DNA from 3 places in the Ensifer sp. ENS09 genome. Region 1 is predicted to be linked to each of the others. Evidence: predicted binding sites of a transcription regulator. Region 1 holds the regulator's gene; each other region holds the start of a gene.
What was found. Region 1 encodes LexA, which represses DNA repair genes until DNA is damaged. Its sites were predicted from a motif close to TGTTCNNNNTGTGTTCNG; they were not measured.
Positions count from the first base shown of each region.

Region 2: the regulator LexA is predicted to act here: its motif matches at 1,393-1,410, upstream of IB267_RS17625 (ImuA family protein).
Region 3: the regulator LexA is predicted to act here: its motif matches at 2,286-2,303, upstream of IB267_RS31440 (putative DNA modification/repair radical SAM protein).

Region 1 is NZ_JACVBP010000001.1:300,444-304,612, reverse strand. It holds gene IB267_RS01590 (hypothetical protein) at 12-614, opposite strand; gene IB267_RS01585 (hypothetical protein) at 733-1,461, opposite strand; gene IB267_RS01580 (hypothetical protein) at 1,690-1,986, shown strand; gene lexA (transcriptional repressor LexA) at 2,224-2,946, shown strand; gene IB267_RS01570 (hypothetical protein) at 3,037-3,369, opposite strand; tRNA gene IB267_RS01565 (tRNA-Cys) at 3,579-3,652, opposite strand; gene IB267_RS01560 (thermonuclease family protein) at 3,805-4,169, opposite strand, start outside.
Region 2 is NZ_JACVBP010000003.1:540,344-544,512, forward strand. It holds gene dinB (DNA polymerase IV) at 1-562, opposite strand, end outside; gene IB267_RS17620 (SOS response-associated peptidase) at 603-1,274, opposite strand; gene IB267_RS17625 (ImuA family protein) at 1,461-2,222, shown strand; gene IB267_RS17630 (DNA polymerase Y family protein) at 2,137-3,660, shown strand; gene IB267_RS17635 (error-prone DNA polymerase) at 3,657-4,169, shown strand, end outside.
Region 3 is NZ_JACVBP010000008.1:249,309-253,477, reverse strand. It holds gene IB267_RS31450 (mandelate racemase/muconate lactonizing enzyme family protein) at 1-320, shown strand, start outside; gene IB267_RS31445 (sensor histidine kinase) at 661-2,181, shown strand; gene IB267_RS31440 (putative DNA modification/repair radical SAM protein) at 2,327-3,550, shown strand; gene IB267_RS31435 (UdgX family uracil-DNA binding protein) at 3,547-4,169, shown strand, end outside.

The DNA of each region.
Region 1 (4,169 bases):
CGCCCCTGTTTTCAGAGGCTGAACGGATCCCGTGCCGAGCGTTTCTCGCTCGGTGCATTGAACGGATCCGCCTTCTTCTCCTTGGACTTGCGGCCTTCGTCGGCGATGATCTCGTCGACTGCCTTCTGGCACTTCATCAGCTCTTCGGCCGCGGGGCCAGTGCCGCGCAGGCTGAGATTGGCGATCACGCGATCTTCGAACGCGATGGCCAGGCCCCGCTTGCGCACGAAGCCCGTCAGGAACTCGGCGTCGGTGACGTTCACGAACAGAAACTTTCCGCTCGCATCGCCAGCAGCGGTCGCCGAAGCGCTCCAGGGCTCGGTCTTGTCGAAGCGGAACGTCAGGTCGTATTCCTTGCCGACCTCGAGCGACCGCCAGTCGTCGCTGGCAAAGCTCATGTAGAGCGGCGACTCGGAGCCCTTGGGATAGAACCCGAGCCGCAAGGTGACGCCGCCGTCGAATTCCGACGATATGAAGCAGGAGCCCTCCATCGAGGTGTCGGATGCAACGGTCCAACCGTCGACGTCCTTCCACTTGATGATTTCGGACTCCTCGGCCGCGGCCGATCCCGCGGCGATCAGACAGCTTACCAATCCGACCAGCAATCTACGCATGCAAAACCCCCGTTTGCCCGCATTTTGATAGGTACCCGCGCCGCTGTCGAGGGTACCGAGCCCGATACCAGCAACATTTTAGGAATATTCACCTCTCTGCGGAAAGCGGACGCGCCCATCACATGGCGAAAGGATCTTTCGACGACTTGGTCTGGCCGCCACCGGCAAAGGGATCGTTGTTCGGGCCAGTGCCACCGGCGCCGGCAAAGGGATCGTTCGCTGCCCCCTGCCCGCCGTTCGGGATCAAGGCGCTAACCGCCTCCTGACATTTGAACATCTCGCTCACCGCCTTCATCGAATCGCGCAGGCTGAGGCTCGCGACGACGCGTCCCTCGAAGGCCAGCGCCAACGTGTTCTTGCGAACGAATTCGGTAAAGAAGTCGGTGTTGGAAAAGTTCACGACGAGGGCCTTGGCGCCGGTAAGATCGACGCCGAATGCAACGGCCGGCCACTGGCGACCCCGGTCGAGCTGCAAGGCGACGTCATATTCCCGCTGCGGCTCGATGGATTTCCACTCGGCATTGCCGATCGAAAGAAACGCCAGGTTCGCCGACCCCCGCGGATAAAAGCCGATACGAAGGATTGCGCCTGCATCATAGCTCGTCGCGGCGTAACACGAGCCTCCCAGGGATGGATCGGAACCCACCGTCCAGGCGTTGATCCGCTTCCAGATGTTCGAACGCCCATCTTCAGCAGACGCCGCTCCGGCCGTGAGCAACAGACCGAGCACCACCAACGACAATCTACGCATGCAATTACCCCACTTTCCACGCAAAGTTATCTTTTTTTGACCTCCTGTCGAGACGGTGAAGCCCCTTCCTCGCAGGGATTTTTGCGCATCCCCCACCCCCGACCCTAGAGCCGATACTGCCGGTGCGTTCTTCGCGCGTCGCAAGAGGAACGGTCAAGATGAACTCGAGGTGGAGCGGCTGGCGCAAATCGGACACAGCCTGCAGGCAAAGAGCTGTTGAACACGGCAGAGTGATCGCCATGCTTGCTGGACTTCGGAACGAAAGCACGGTTCACATCGTTTCCCACCATGTAGTGCCACCCCTTCATCAAGTGGACGATTCCCGTGCTTGCCGCCCTGCTTCTCGCTTCGATAGTCGCATCGCCCAATATGCCTGACGTCAAGCTCAGCGCCGCGACGGTGGATGAACTCCAGACCGATTTCGAACGGGCCGTGCCGTGCCATCAGATCGATGGACGCAACGTGTGGAAGGGCGCACTGGCGTTCTACATCCAGTCCTTCGTTTATGACGGCGACACGCCCGTCGCGACCGACGCCGCCGACGCGGTGCTGCCGGAAGACAACAGCGCAGAGACGGTGAAGGAGTTCGAGGACGCCTGCTCGACCTCGCAAGCGACCTAAATCTCTCCTCATAGAGCCCCGTGATTCGCTCGAATCAGCTGCGCGACTGGCGTCATCCGGCGCGATTTTGGCACGCAACCGTCGCCGATAAGCGCCCTGCTCCCGCAAAAGTGACCGATCGGCACCCGCAGAAGCGGCCAATCGCCTGAATTCACGGAATTTTAGGCACTTGCGGAACACATATGGAACAGATAGTGTCTGTTCTTGATTTGTTTCACGCCTCTGGAGCGACGTGCCATGCTGACCCGCAAGCAACAGGAATTGCTTCTGTTCATTCACGAACGCATGAAGGAGTCGGGCGTACCGCCGTCATTCGATGAAATGAAGGATGCGCTCGACCTGGCGTCGAAGTCTGGCATCCACCGTTTGATCACCGCGCTCGAAGAACGCGGCTTCATTCGCCGGCTGCCGAACCGGGCGCGCGCGCTCGAAGTCATCAAGCTTCCGGAAGCCTACGCCGCCGGCCAGCAGCAGCCGCGCAGGGGCTTCTCGCCGAGCGTGATCGAAGGCAGCCTTGGAAAGCCGCCGGCGGCCGCTCCTGCTGCGCCGAAGCCCGCCCCGGTTGCCGAAAGCACGTCCGTTTCCGTCCCGGTGATGGGGCGCATCGCTGCAGGCGTTCCGATCTCGGCGATCCAGAACAACACCCATGACATCACCGTGCCGCTCGACATGATCGGCAGCGGCGAACATTACGCCCTTGAAGTGAAGGGCGATTCGATGATCGAGGCCGGCATCTTCGACGGCGACACGGTGATCATCCGCAACGGCAACTCGGCCAATCCCGGCGACATCATCGTGGCGCTCGTGGACGACGAGGAAGCGACGCTGAAGCGCTTTCGTCGCAAGGGCGCGTCGATTGCGCTCGAAGCCGCCAACCCCGCCTACGAGACGCGCATCTTCGGACCAGATCGCGTGAAGATCCAGGGCAAGCTCGTCGGGCTGATCCGCCGCTACCATTGAATTCCAGGCAGAACGCCGAATCAAAAAAGAGCCTCGCCAAGGAAATTGGCGAGGCTCTTTCCATTTCGGGTGACCTGAAATCCAGATCGCCTATTCGTGGATCGTATATTCGCCGAGCTCGCAGAGATCCTGCGTGTCCTCGGTCGTATCGAGGGCCGAGCCCTCCTCGAATTCGAATCGCATGTCGTATTTGCAGACGTCCCGCCCGTCGGCAATGGTGATCTCCATGCTCTCGCCAGGGTTCAGGACCTGCCGACCGAAAACATCGTCTTCCCACTCATTGACGCCGACCGGCGACGTATAAAAGTTCGTCAGGACCACGCTGGTGTTGTTCTTCAGCTGGAAAACCAGGTCGTCCGCGTGCGCCTCAATAGCGGTCGCCGCAATACACGCCAACGCCGTCAGGATCAGTCTCTTTTTCATTGATGCCATTGCCTCCGTTCTTAATGTTGACGGACGCTACCGATGCGGCTGATCTCAGCGGAGTCATCGTTCCCCCTCTACCGATTTCACCGAAGCGATAAGATCCGACGGAGGCATAGGAGACGTGGCTTGCGCGGACGTGGGGTCGCGAAACGACCCGCGCTGCCCCAGGGCAGAACGTCGAACCAATTTAAACGAGGTGAAAATATTGGAGGCCTCGCCCGGAATTGAACCGGGGTACAAGGATTTGCAGTCCTCTGCGTCACCACTCCGCCACGAGGCCTCACAGCTCGGATAACCAAGCGTTGGCGCGGATTTAGAATGATTGCAGAAAAACCGCAAGAGGCATTTTCTGAAAAACGCGCCGTCGATTTGTTGGATAGATACTTTCCACAGAACGATCGCCGATGTCCGCCGATCGGCTCCCAGTTGATCTCAGCACCAGGGCGTCGGGCGTCCATCCCACGGGCGCACGAGCCCCTCGGAGACAAGCACGCGTCCAAGAGATTGATCGCCACGGGTAACCAGGCGCAGTTTTTCGCCGGCCTTGGCGTCTGATCGCCCGCCTGCCGAAACCAGCTTGAAGTCGCCCGCGTTCAGCAGCTCTCGCAGGCGCTGCTTGGCGTAGAAGCCGCGCGAACGCTCCTTGTCGCAGCTTGCCTGGCGGATTCGCGGCGCGTCGACGTCGGCGACGCGGATCGTCTCGCCATGAAAGACGAAAGTGGCGCCATCGATCACGCAGTTGTCGTTGCGAATGCCACAGAAATAGAACTGGTCGGTGCGGATGGACGCCGTCTTCA
Region 2 (4,169 bases), on a different contig from region 1:
CGTGGAACTTCTTGACCGGCAGCGCTTCGACGAAGGCCGGGCCGTTCTTCGGCGTAATGACGAAAAGCCCGTCGGGCTTTTTCTGGTCCGACGCCATCTTGGCGAGGAACTTGTTGTAGGAGACACCGGCGGACGCCGTCAGTCCCGTTCGTACCTTGATTTCCTGGCGGATTTCCTCGGCGATCTCGGTGGCTAATTCCATCCCCTTCAGGTTCTCGGTGACGTCGAGATAAGCTTCGTCGAGCGACAGTGGCTCGATGAGCGGGGTGTACTCGCAAAAGATCGCGTGTATCTGCTGCGACACGGCGCGATAGGCATCGAAGCGCGGCTTCACGAAAATCAAGTCCGGGCATTTGCGCTTGGCCGTTACCGAGGGCATGGCCGAATGGACCCCGAACTTGCGGGCTTCATAGCTGGCGGCCGCGACGACGCCCCGCGCCTCGCCGTGACCGACGGCAAGAGGAAGCCCGCGAAGCTCTGGATTGTCCCTTTGCTCGACGGATGCATAAAAGGCGTCCATGTCCACATGGATGATCTTGCGTGGGCGCTCGGGCGTTTCCATCGCCTTCACCTTGGTCGCGCCCTTGTGTCCGGGTGACCGCTCACAGGAGCAAACCTTCTTCGGTGGGCGCGGCCGGCGGTTCCACGACGACCAGCATGTTGCCCGGCAGCGGCCGTTGGAGATGTTTGACCTCATCCCAGGATCCGGTGAGCCACAGGTCAACTTCCTCAGGGGTCGTCAGAATGACGGGCATCGCCTTGAAATGGATCGGTGCGACAACCTCGTTCGGCGACGTCGTCAGGAAGCCGAAGAGTTCGTATTCGCGCTCGCCGTCGCGTACGCGCCGGACACCCTTCCACGGTGTCCAGAACCCAGCAAAGAACATCAAAGGTCGATCCCTGCTGCCGGCAAACCAGGCGTTCGGGATCTTGCCTCCCAGAAGCTTCGCTGCGGGATCGGGCTCGGCAAAGGAAGTGAATGGCACCACGCAGCGGCTGGTCGGACCCAGCCATCGCCGCCAATGCGGCGAATTCAGGTTTCGGATGTTGGTAACGCCGGGATCATAGTTTTTCACGACTTCCGGCGGGGAGGGCATGCCCCAGGTGGTGCGGGTAATCTCGCGCTCACCGTCTTCGCCGACGCGCACGATCGGCGCCTGGTAGCCGGGATAGACGTCCAGCGATGGCTCGTTCCAGCCGGCCTTGTCGCGGAAGGCTCTGGTGAACTGGATGATGGCGTCACGCGTGGTCGTCAGATTGTAGAGATTGCACACGCTCCAGTTCCTCCGTCTCCAGCGCCGCGTTCATATCAGCGGTCGCCGTTGCCTGTCGTCTCGTGTTGCATCGACGAGAAACTCTTGGCTCAAAGGCCAGTTGACTCGCAATGCGAAAGAGAACAAATAAAGAACATATCAACAGGAAGCGCTAATGCAAAGCCCCAGGGAGCTGTTCCTTCCAAAATGCCCCGTCCAGTCGACAACTCGGTCGTTTCCGAACTGCGCGAGCGCATCCAACGCCTCGAAGGCACGAGCGGTCGCGGGCGCCAGGTCTTGCCGTTCGGCGTTGCCGAAATCGACCGGCGCTTGCCCGGTGGGGGGCTTGCGCTCGGCGCGTTGCATGAGGTCGCCGGCGGCGGCAATGGCGCGATCGACGGCGCTGCCTCGGCGCTCTTCTCAGCAGGCATTGCTGCGCGTTCCAAGGGCAAGGTGCTCTGGTGCGTGACACGGCCGGATCTCTTCGCGCCGGCATTGGCCCAAGTGGGGCTGTCACCGACACGGGTCATCTATGTGGAGGCGGGAGACGAAAAGGCGCTTCTTGCCTGCATGGAAGAAGGCCTGCGTCATGGCGGCCTGGGCGCCGTCGTCGGCGAACTGGCGCGCCTTTCGATGACGGCCTCGCGGCGCTTGCAGCTTGCGGCCGAAAGCTCAGGAACGATCGGGATCGCGATCCGCCGGTGGCGAAGGCAGTCGGAGGCCTCGGATTTCGGGCAACCGACGGCATCGACGACGCGTTGGCGGGTTTCCGTCCTGCCGTCCGCACCGTTGCCCGTTCCAGGTGTTGGCCGCCCGCGCTGGCTCGTTGAACTCATCCGTTGCCGATCCGGCGAAAGTGCAGATTTTGAAGTGGAGGCCCCCGATGCCAAGGGTCGTATCGCTCTTCCTTCCGACCTTTCCCACGGATCGCCTGAGGAGGAAGCTCGCCGACACCGCGCCGCCGGCTGATGCTCCGCTCGTCCTTGTCGGCAGGCGGGATCGCCGGCGGGTCGTTATGGCGGCAAACGCGGCAGCTCTTGCCGCGGGGCTGAGGATCGGCATGCCGGCAACCAAGGCACAGGCGCTGGTAACCGGCCTTGTCGTCATGGATGCGGATCCCGTTGCCGATGCCGAGGCGCTTGAGCGTCTGGCGCTTTGGGCACTTCAGCACTATGCGCCAATCGTTGCCGCCGATCCCCCCGACGGGTTGGTGATCGATACGACGGGTGCCGATCATCTGCACGGCGGCGAGGCGTTGATGTTGTCGGGCATGGTCAATCGCTTCCATGGGGCCGGCATCGCCGCACAGGTGGCGATCGCCGACACCTGGGGCTCGGCACACGCCGCTGCCCGCTTCCTCGCTCGGCCGACGCTCGCTGTAGCCCCTGGCACTCAAGGGGAAGTCATCCGCACTCTGCCGATAGCAGCCTTGAGGCTCGATCCGTCTGTCGTTCATGGCCTTCGCGTTCTCGGGTTCAATACGGTCGGCGACATCGACCGTCAGCCGCGCGCCCCGCTCTCCTTGCGTTTCGGGCCGGAACTTGGCCGGCGCCTCGATCAGGCGATTGGCCGCGTTGCCCAACCGATCGACCCGATACGCACGCCCGAGCTTATCGAAGTCCGTCGCTCGTTCGGGGAGCCGATCGCTGCCGCCGAAACCATCGCGCGCTATACGGCCAAGCTCGTCAGCGTCCTCTGTCGGCTGCTCGAGGAGAAGGGCCTGGGCGCGCGGCGCGTCGATCTCCTGTTTCACCGTGTCGACAGTTCCTATCAGGCGATCAGGGCTGGAACGGCGACCCCCGTCCGCGACGTCAAGCGATTGACGCGGCTACTGACTGACCGCATCGAGACGATTGATCCCGGTTTCGGGATCGAGATCATGTCGCTGACGGCGACGCACACCGAACCGCTTGTTGCAACCCAGGTGATTTCGTCGCTGGTCGAGGAGCCGGAAGCCGATGTATCGGGTCTGATCGACATCCTCGGAAACCGCATCGGCCATCGCCGGCTCTTCCGCTTCGCGCCGGTCGCAAGCGACGTGCCTGAGCGCTCCATCGCCCGGATTGCGCCGATGGCGCCGGATGGGGGCGAGACCTGGCCCGGTCACTGGCCGCGGCCGACGCGCCTTCTTCTTCATCCCGAGCCGATCGAAACCATGGCGCTTCTTCCAGACCATCCGCCGGTCAGCTTCACCTGGCGCGGCGTGAGGCGGCGCGTGCGCCGTGCCGACGGGCCTGAGCGCGTCTTTGGCGAATGGTGGAAGCGCGATGCCGAACTCGTCGCGGTCCGTGATTACTTCCAGGTCGAAGACGACGCCGGGGAGCGCTACTGGATCTTCCGCTCCGGCGACGGAGAACACGGCGAGACGGGCAGCCACCGCTGGTTCCTGCACGGGATATTCGGATGACGGCGCCGCGCTATGCCGAGCTGCAGGTGACCTCGCACTTCTCCTTTCTGCGGGGGGCTTCGTCCTGCGAAGAGCTATTTCAGCGCGCAGCAGAGCTTAAGATCGAGGCGTTGGCGATCGTCGATCGCAATAGCCTCGCCGGCATCGTCAGGGCGCATCAGGCTTCCAAGGACACGGGCGTCCGGTTTGTCGTCGGCTGCAGGCTCGATCTCGACGACGAGATTTCCGTGCTTGTCTATCCGACGGACCGCCCGGCCTATGCGCGCCTTTGTCGGTTGCTGTCGCTTGGCAAGAAGCGCGGTGGCAAGGCGAAATGCCGGCTCGCCTGGGCCGATCTCGTTGCCTATGGCGAAGGCCTGATTGCCGTTCTGCTTCCGGACCAGGCCGATCAAGATTTGGCGCTGCAGCTTCGGCGCCTGCGCGAAGCCTTCGATGATCGCAGCTACGTGGCGCTGACGCTCAGGCGGCGGCCGAACGATCAACTGCGGCTTCATCAGCTTGCAAACATG
Region 3 (4,169 bases), on a different contig from region 1:
TTAAGTTCGGCAAGCTCGGCGGGCTGACCAATGTCGTAAAGGCCCGTGACTTGCTTCAGGAGTTGAACATGGCGGTGTCCGTCGAGGACATGTGGGGCGGCGACATCATTACCGCGGCGACATCGCACGTCGCGGCCACCACTCGCCCGGAGTCCCTCCTTATGACACCGTTTTTCAACGACTGGACCGACGGCCATCTAGCGAACCGTACACCCCGTTCCAACGCGGGCTTCGGATCTGCTCCGACAGCGCCGGGTCTCGGCATCGAGATCGATGCGGCGAGGTTGGGCAAGCCTTTGTTCACGGTTGGCGCAAAATAATGGCGCCCAGCCGCCGGGATCGGGCTTGCGTGTGCAAGAGCTCACCGACGAGTTCGCTCGGCGCCGCATCGATCCAATCGGGTGCTTCAACCTAGTGCAGCAGGCGAGCAAACTGCTATCGCCGTCGTCGCTGTAGTGCCGGCAGGAACCGCCATTGCCGCCTGCACAATCAATGCGTCGCGAAACTCTATCGATAATATTCACGGCAGAAAGTTCGCAAACTGAGCAATTATAGGGCCGCTTCCTCGCAAGCCTGACAGCATTCCCGGAGACTCACCCTTGCATCGTGCAAGCAGACTTCTAAGATTAACTGGCTGTAGGGTTTGGAGCGGGCGGCTGCATGGACACAGGTAAGCGGCTAGCGGTCTCGACCGCTGCCACATCAATCGTGGCGGCCATGTTTGCGGCGCTCGTCGTCCTACTCTTCTTGTGGGTCTACGAGAGCTATCGCTCTTCGATTCTTCGAACCGAGGAGCGTGCCGCGGCCGCATCAAAGATTGTGGCGACCAATGCAAGCTGGATCAATGCGTTGGCTGTTCAGGCCCTTCGGCGAATTGACGACACGCTGGGCCCCACGCTTGGGCTCGCGTCTGACGAAGTGGCAGACATCAATCTGGCGGTGTCAGACCTGCCTGGGCAGGTTCAGGCTTACGTCGTTGATCGCAACGGCCGGACGTTGTTCTCAACAGACCCCAATATTAGGCCGATCGACATTCGGGATCGGCCATACTTCTCCGCACTTGCAACTGGCCAAAAATCCTACGTCTCGGGCCTGCTCGTAAGCCGGCTGAACCATCACCAAATTTTCGTTTTCAGCAAGCGCCTGGAACGGAATGGCGTCTTCGCCGGAGCTGCAATGGTTTCCTTCGAAGGCAGATTGCTCAAGGAAGTTTGGGAGGCGGTTTCGCTCGGGGAGAACTCCACTGTCAGCATGATACGAAACGATGGCGAACTGGTCGCAAGATACCCGGCTGCCGACGGTCCACTGAACATGAGCAAGTACGTTCTGTTCACGGAGTACTTGCCTTCGTCTCCGACGGGCACGTATTTTGCTACGTCGCCTGCCGACGGCGTTCGTCGAGTTGTGGCTTATCGTCGTGTGGATGGGACGGATCTCATCGCGGTCGCCTCTGAAGACTATGGGGCCGGTTTGGCGCCGTTTTGGAGTGACCTTTCCATCGCGCTGGCTGTTCTGGCGCTGGCCGCGATCGCTTCGATTGCTGCGGGGGGGTGGATTCATCACCTGGTCCGGCGCGATGTCACGAAGTCCGCGCATCTGCAAGCAGCTTTGGCCGACAATCAGCTCTTGCTGCGCGAAATCCACCATCGTGTGAAGAACAATTTCCAGGGCATTCAAAGCATAATTCGGATGCAACAACTTCCGCCTGACGCCCAGAAGGCGCTGTTTGACCGTATTGGTGCGATGATTGCGGTGCACGAACAGATCTACGAACATGACCAGTTTGATGCCGTGTCTGCCGGCGATCTCATACCGTCCGTAGTAGACAAACTTGTCGCGGCTTATGGCGACAACGTTTCGGTCCATTATGACATTGGTGACTTCAAACTGACGCCGGAGCAAGCCACGGCAATCGCGCTGCTTGTGAACGAGGTTGTGACAAACAGCCTCAAATATGCCTATCCCGACAGCTGCCCCGGACATATCGAGATCTCTTTCCAATCGGGCGAGGATCGCGCATCTCTAACGATTGTAGACAATGGTGTGGGTTTCGATCCGTCCACGGCGCGCAAAGGGATGGGTAGCCGTCTGATTCGTGGTGTCATGAGCCAACTTCACGGTACATACGAATACAAGAGATCCAGCGGGACAACTTTCAATGCGACCGTGAAGCTTCAATAGGCGACCCAGCTTCGCCTAAAGGCAACAGCGTGCCTATCGGTTGATCGACCGCGGCCACGCTTGTAGCCCCTTGCGGAAACATTGAAGATAGCGCAAAAGCATTGACGAACATATCGTGAACATCTAAAGTCGCGTTATGACATCCATGGCACTTCGAAAGAAGCTGGCGATCCTTGCGGACGCAGCGAAGTACGACGCTTCTTGTGCTTCTAGCGGCGGCGAGCGGCGAGATTCACGAAAAGGCGGCGTGGGATCTTCCGGTGGCAGCGGCATTTGCCACGCCTACACACCCGACGGGCGATGCATATCGCTTTTAAAGATCCTTATGACGAACTTCTGTATCTTCGACTGTGCCTATTGCATCAATCGCGTCAGTTCCAACGTCGAACGTGCGCGGTTCTCCGTCGAGGAAGTCGTTTCGCTGACACTCGAGTTTTACCGGCGCAATTACATCGAGGGGCTGTTTCTATCTTCCGGCATCATCCGCTCACCCGATCAGACCATGGCCGATATGGTTCGCATCGCTCGAACGCTCAGAGAAGTCCACGGCTTTAAGGGATACATCCACCTCAAGACTATTCCCGACGCTCAACCCGAACTGATACGCGACGCGGGTCTTTGGGCAGACCGTTTGTCGATCAATGTCGAGCTCCCAAAGGACACGAGCGTAAGACAGCTCGCTCCTGAAAAGCGGCCGGAGACCATTCGCGCCGCCATGGCGCAGGTGCGGCTCGAGGGCGAAGCTGCGCGAGACAAGACCCACACCGGTCGCAAACCAAGACGCTTCGCGCCTGCCGGCCAAAGCACGCAGATGATAGTTGGCGCCGATGGCGCCGATGATACCGTCATCCTCTCCTGCGCAACCCGGCTATACAGCGGCTACCATCTGCGGCGCGTCTACTATTCGGCGTTCTCTCCAATTCCGGATGCTTCCGCAGCGCTTCCCCTGGTCCGTCCCCCACTTGTGCGCGAGCACAGGCTGTATCAAGCCGATTGGCTGCTGCGATTTTACGGGTTCACGGCAGACGAAATCGCAACTGGCACACAAGGGGGATACCTAGATCTTGAGCTCGATCCGAAGACAGCCTGGGCATTGCGAAATCGGGAATTTTTCCCGGTCGACGTCAATACCGCTTCGCGCGATGTCCTTCTGCGCGTGCCGGGCTTCGGCACGCGGGTCGTCGACCGCATCATCACCGCGCGGCGCAATCATCGCCTTCGCGTCGAGGATCTCGCGCGAATGGGAGCGCTTACCCGCAAGGCAAGGCCCTTCATCGCTCTTGCGGGCTGGAGCCCGGGCGCTTTGACCGATAGCAGCGATCTTCGAGCGCGCCTTGTTCCTGCGCCGCAACAACTACAGCTCCTATGACCTACTGGGTCTCACTTGCCGCGCAGGGAACATTTGATGCCTGGCGCGACGCTGCAAGGCGGGCTATCAGCCACCGGATCGCTCCGGAAGAGATCGACTGGCATGGTTGTGGAGGGTTGTTCGACACGACACCCCTGCCCGAACGTCCCGGCGTTCACGCGACGCGGGTTCCACAGGCCTTCATGAACCTGGCAAAGTCGGTAATCTGGCATTCGGCATCTGAACGCCTGCCGCTGCTTTACCGCGCCCTTTGGCGCCTCGACAGAGGCGAAGGTGAACCGCTTTCGCCTGCGGACCCGCTCGGCCGTAAACTGTTGCTGATGCAGAAATCCGTCGATCGGGACATTCACAAGATGCACGCTTTCGTCCGGTTCCGGGAAGCGCCGGTGCAGGCCTCCCGTCGTCGCTTTGCAGCTTGGTTCGAGCCGACGCACAACACTCTGGAGCCGGGAAGCTTCTTTTTTACACGCCGCTTCGGTGACATGGATTGGGTGATCGCGACGCCACGCCTGACCGCCCGATTTGTTGGCGGCGCGCTGAGCTTTGGTCCCGGTGGCACAAAACCCGACCTGCCAGAAGATGCAGCAGAAAGTCTTTGGGCGACTTATTTCAGCAACAT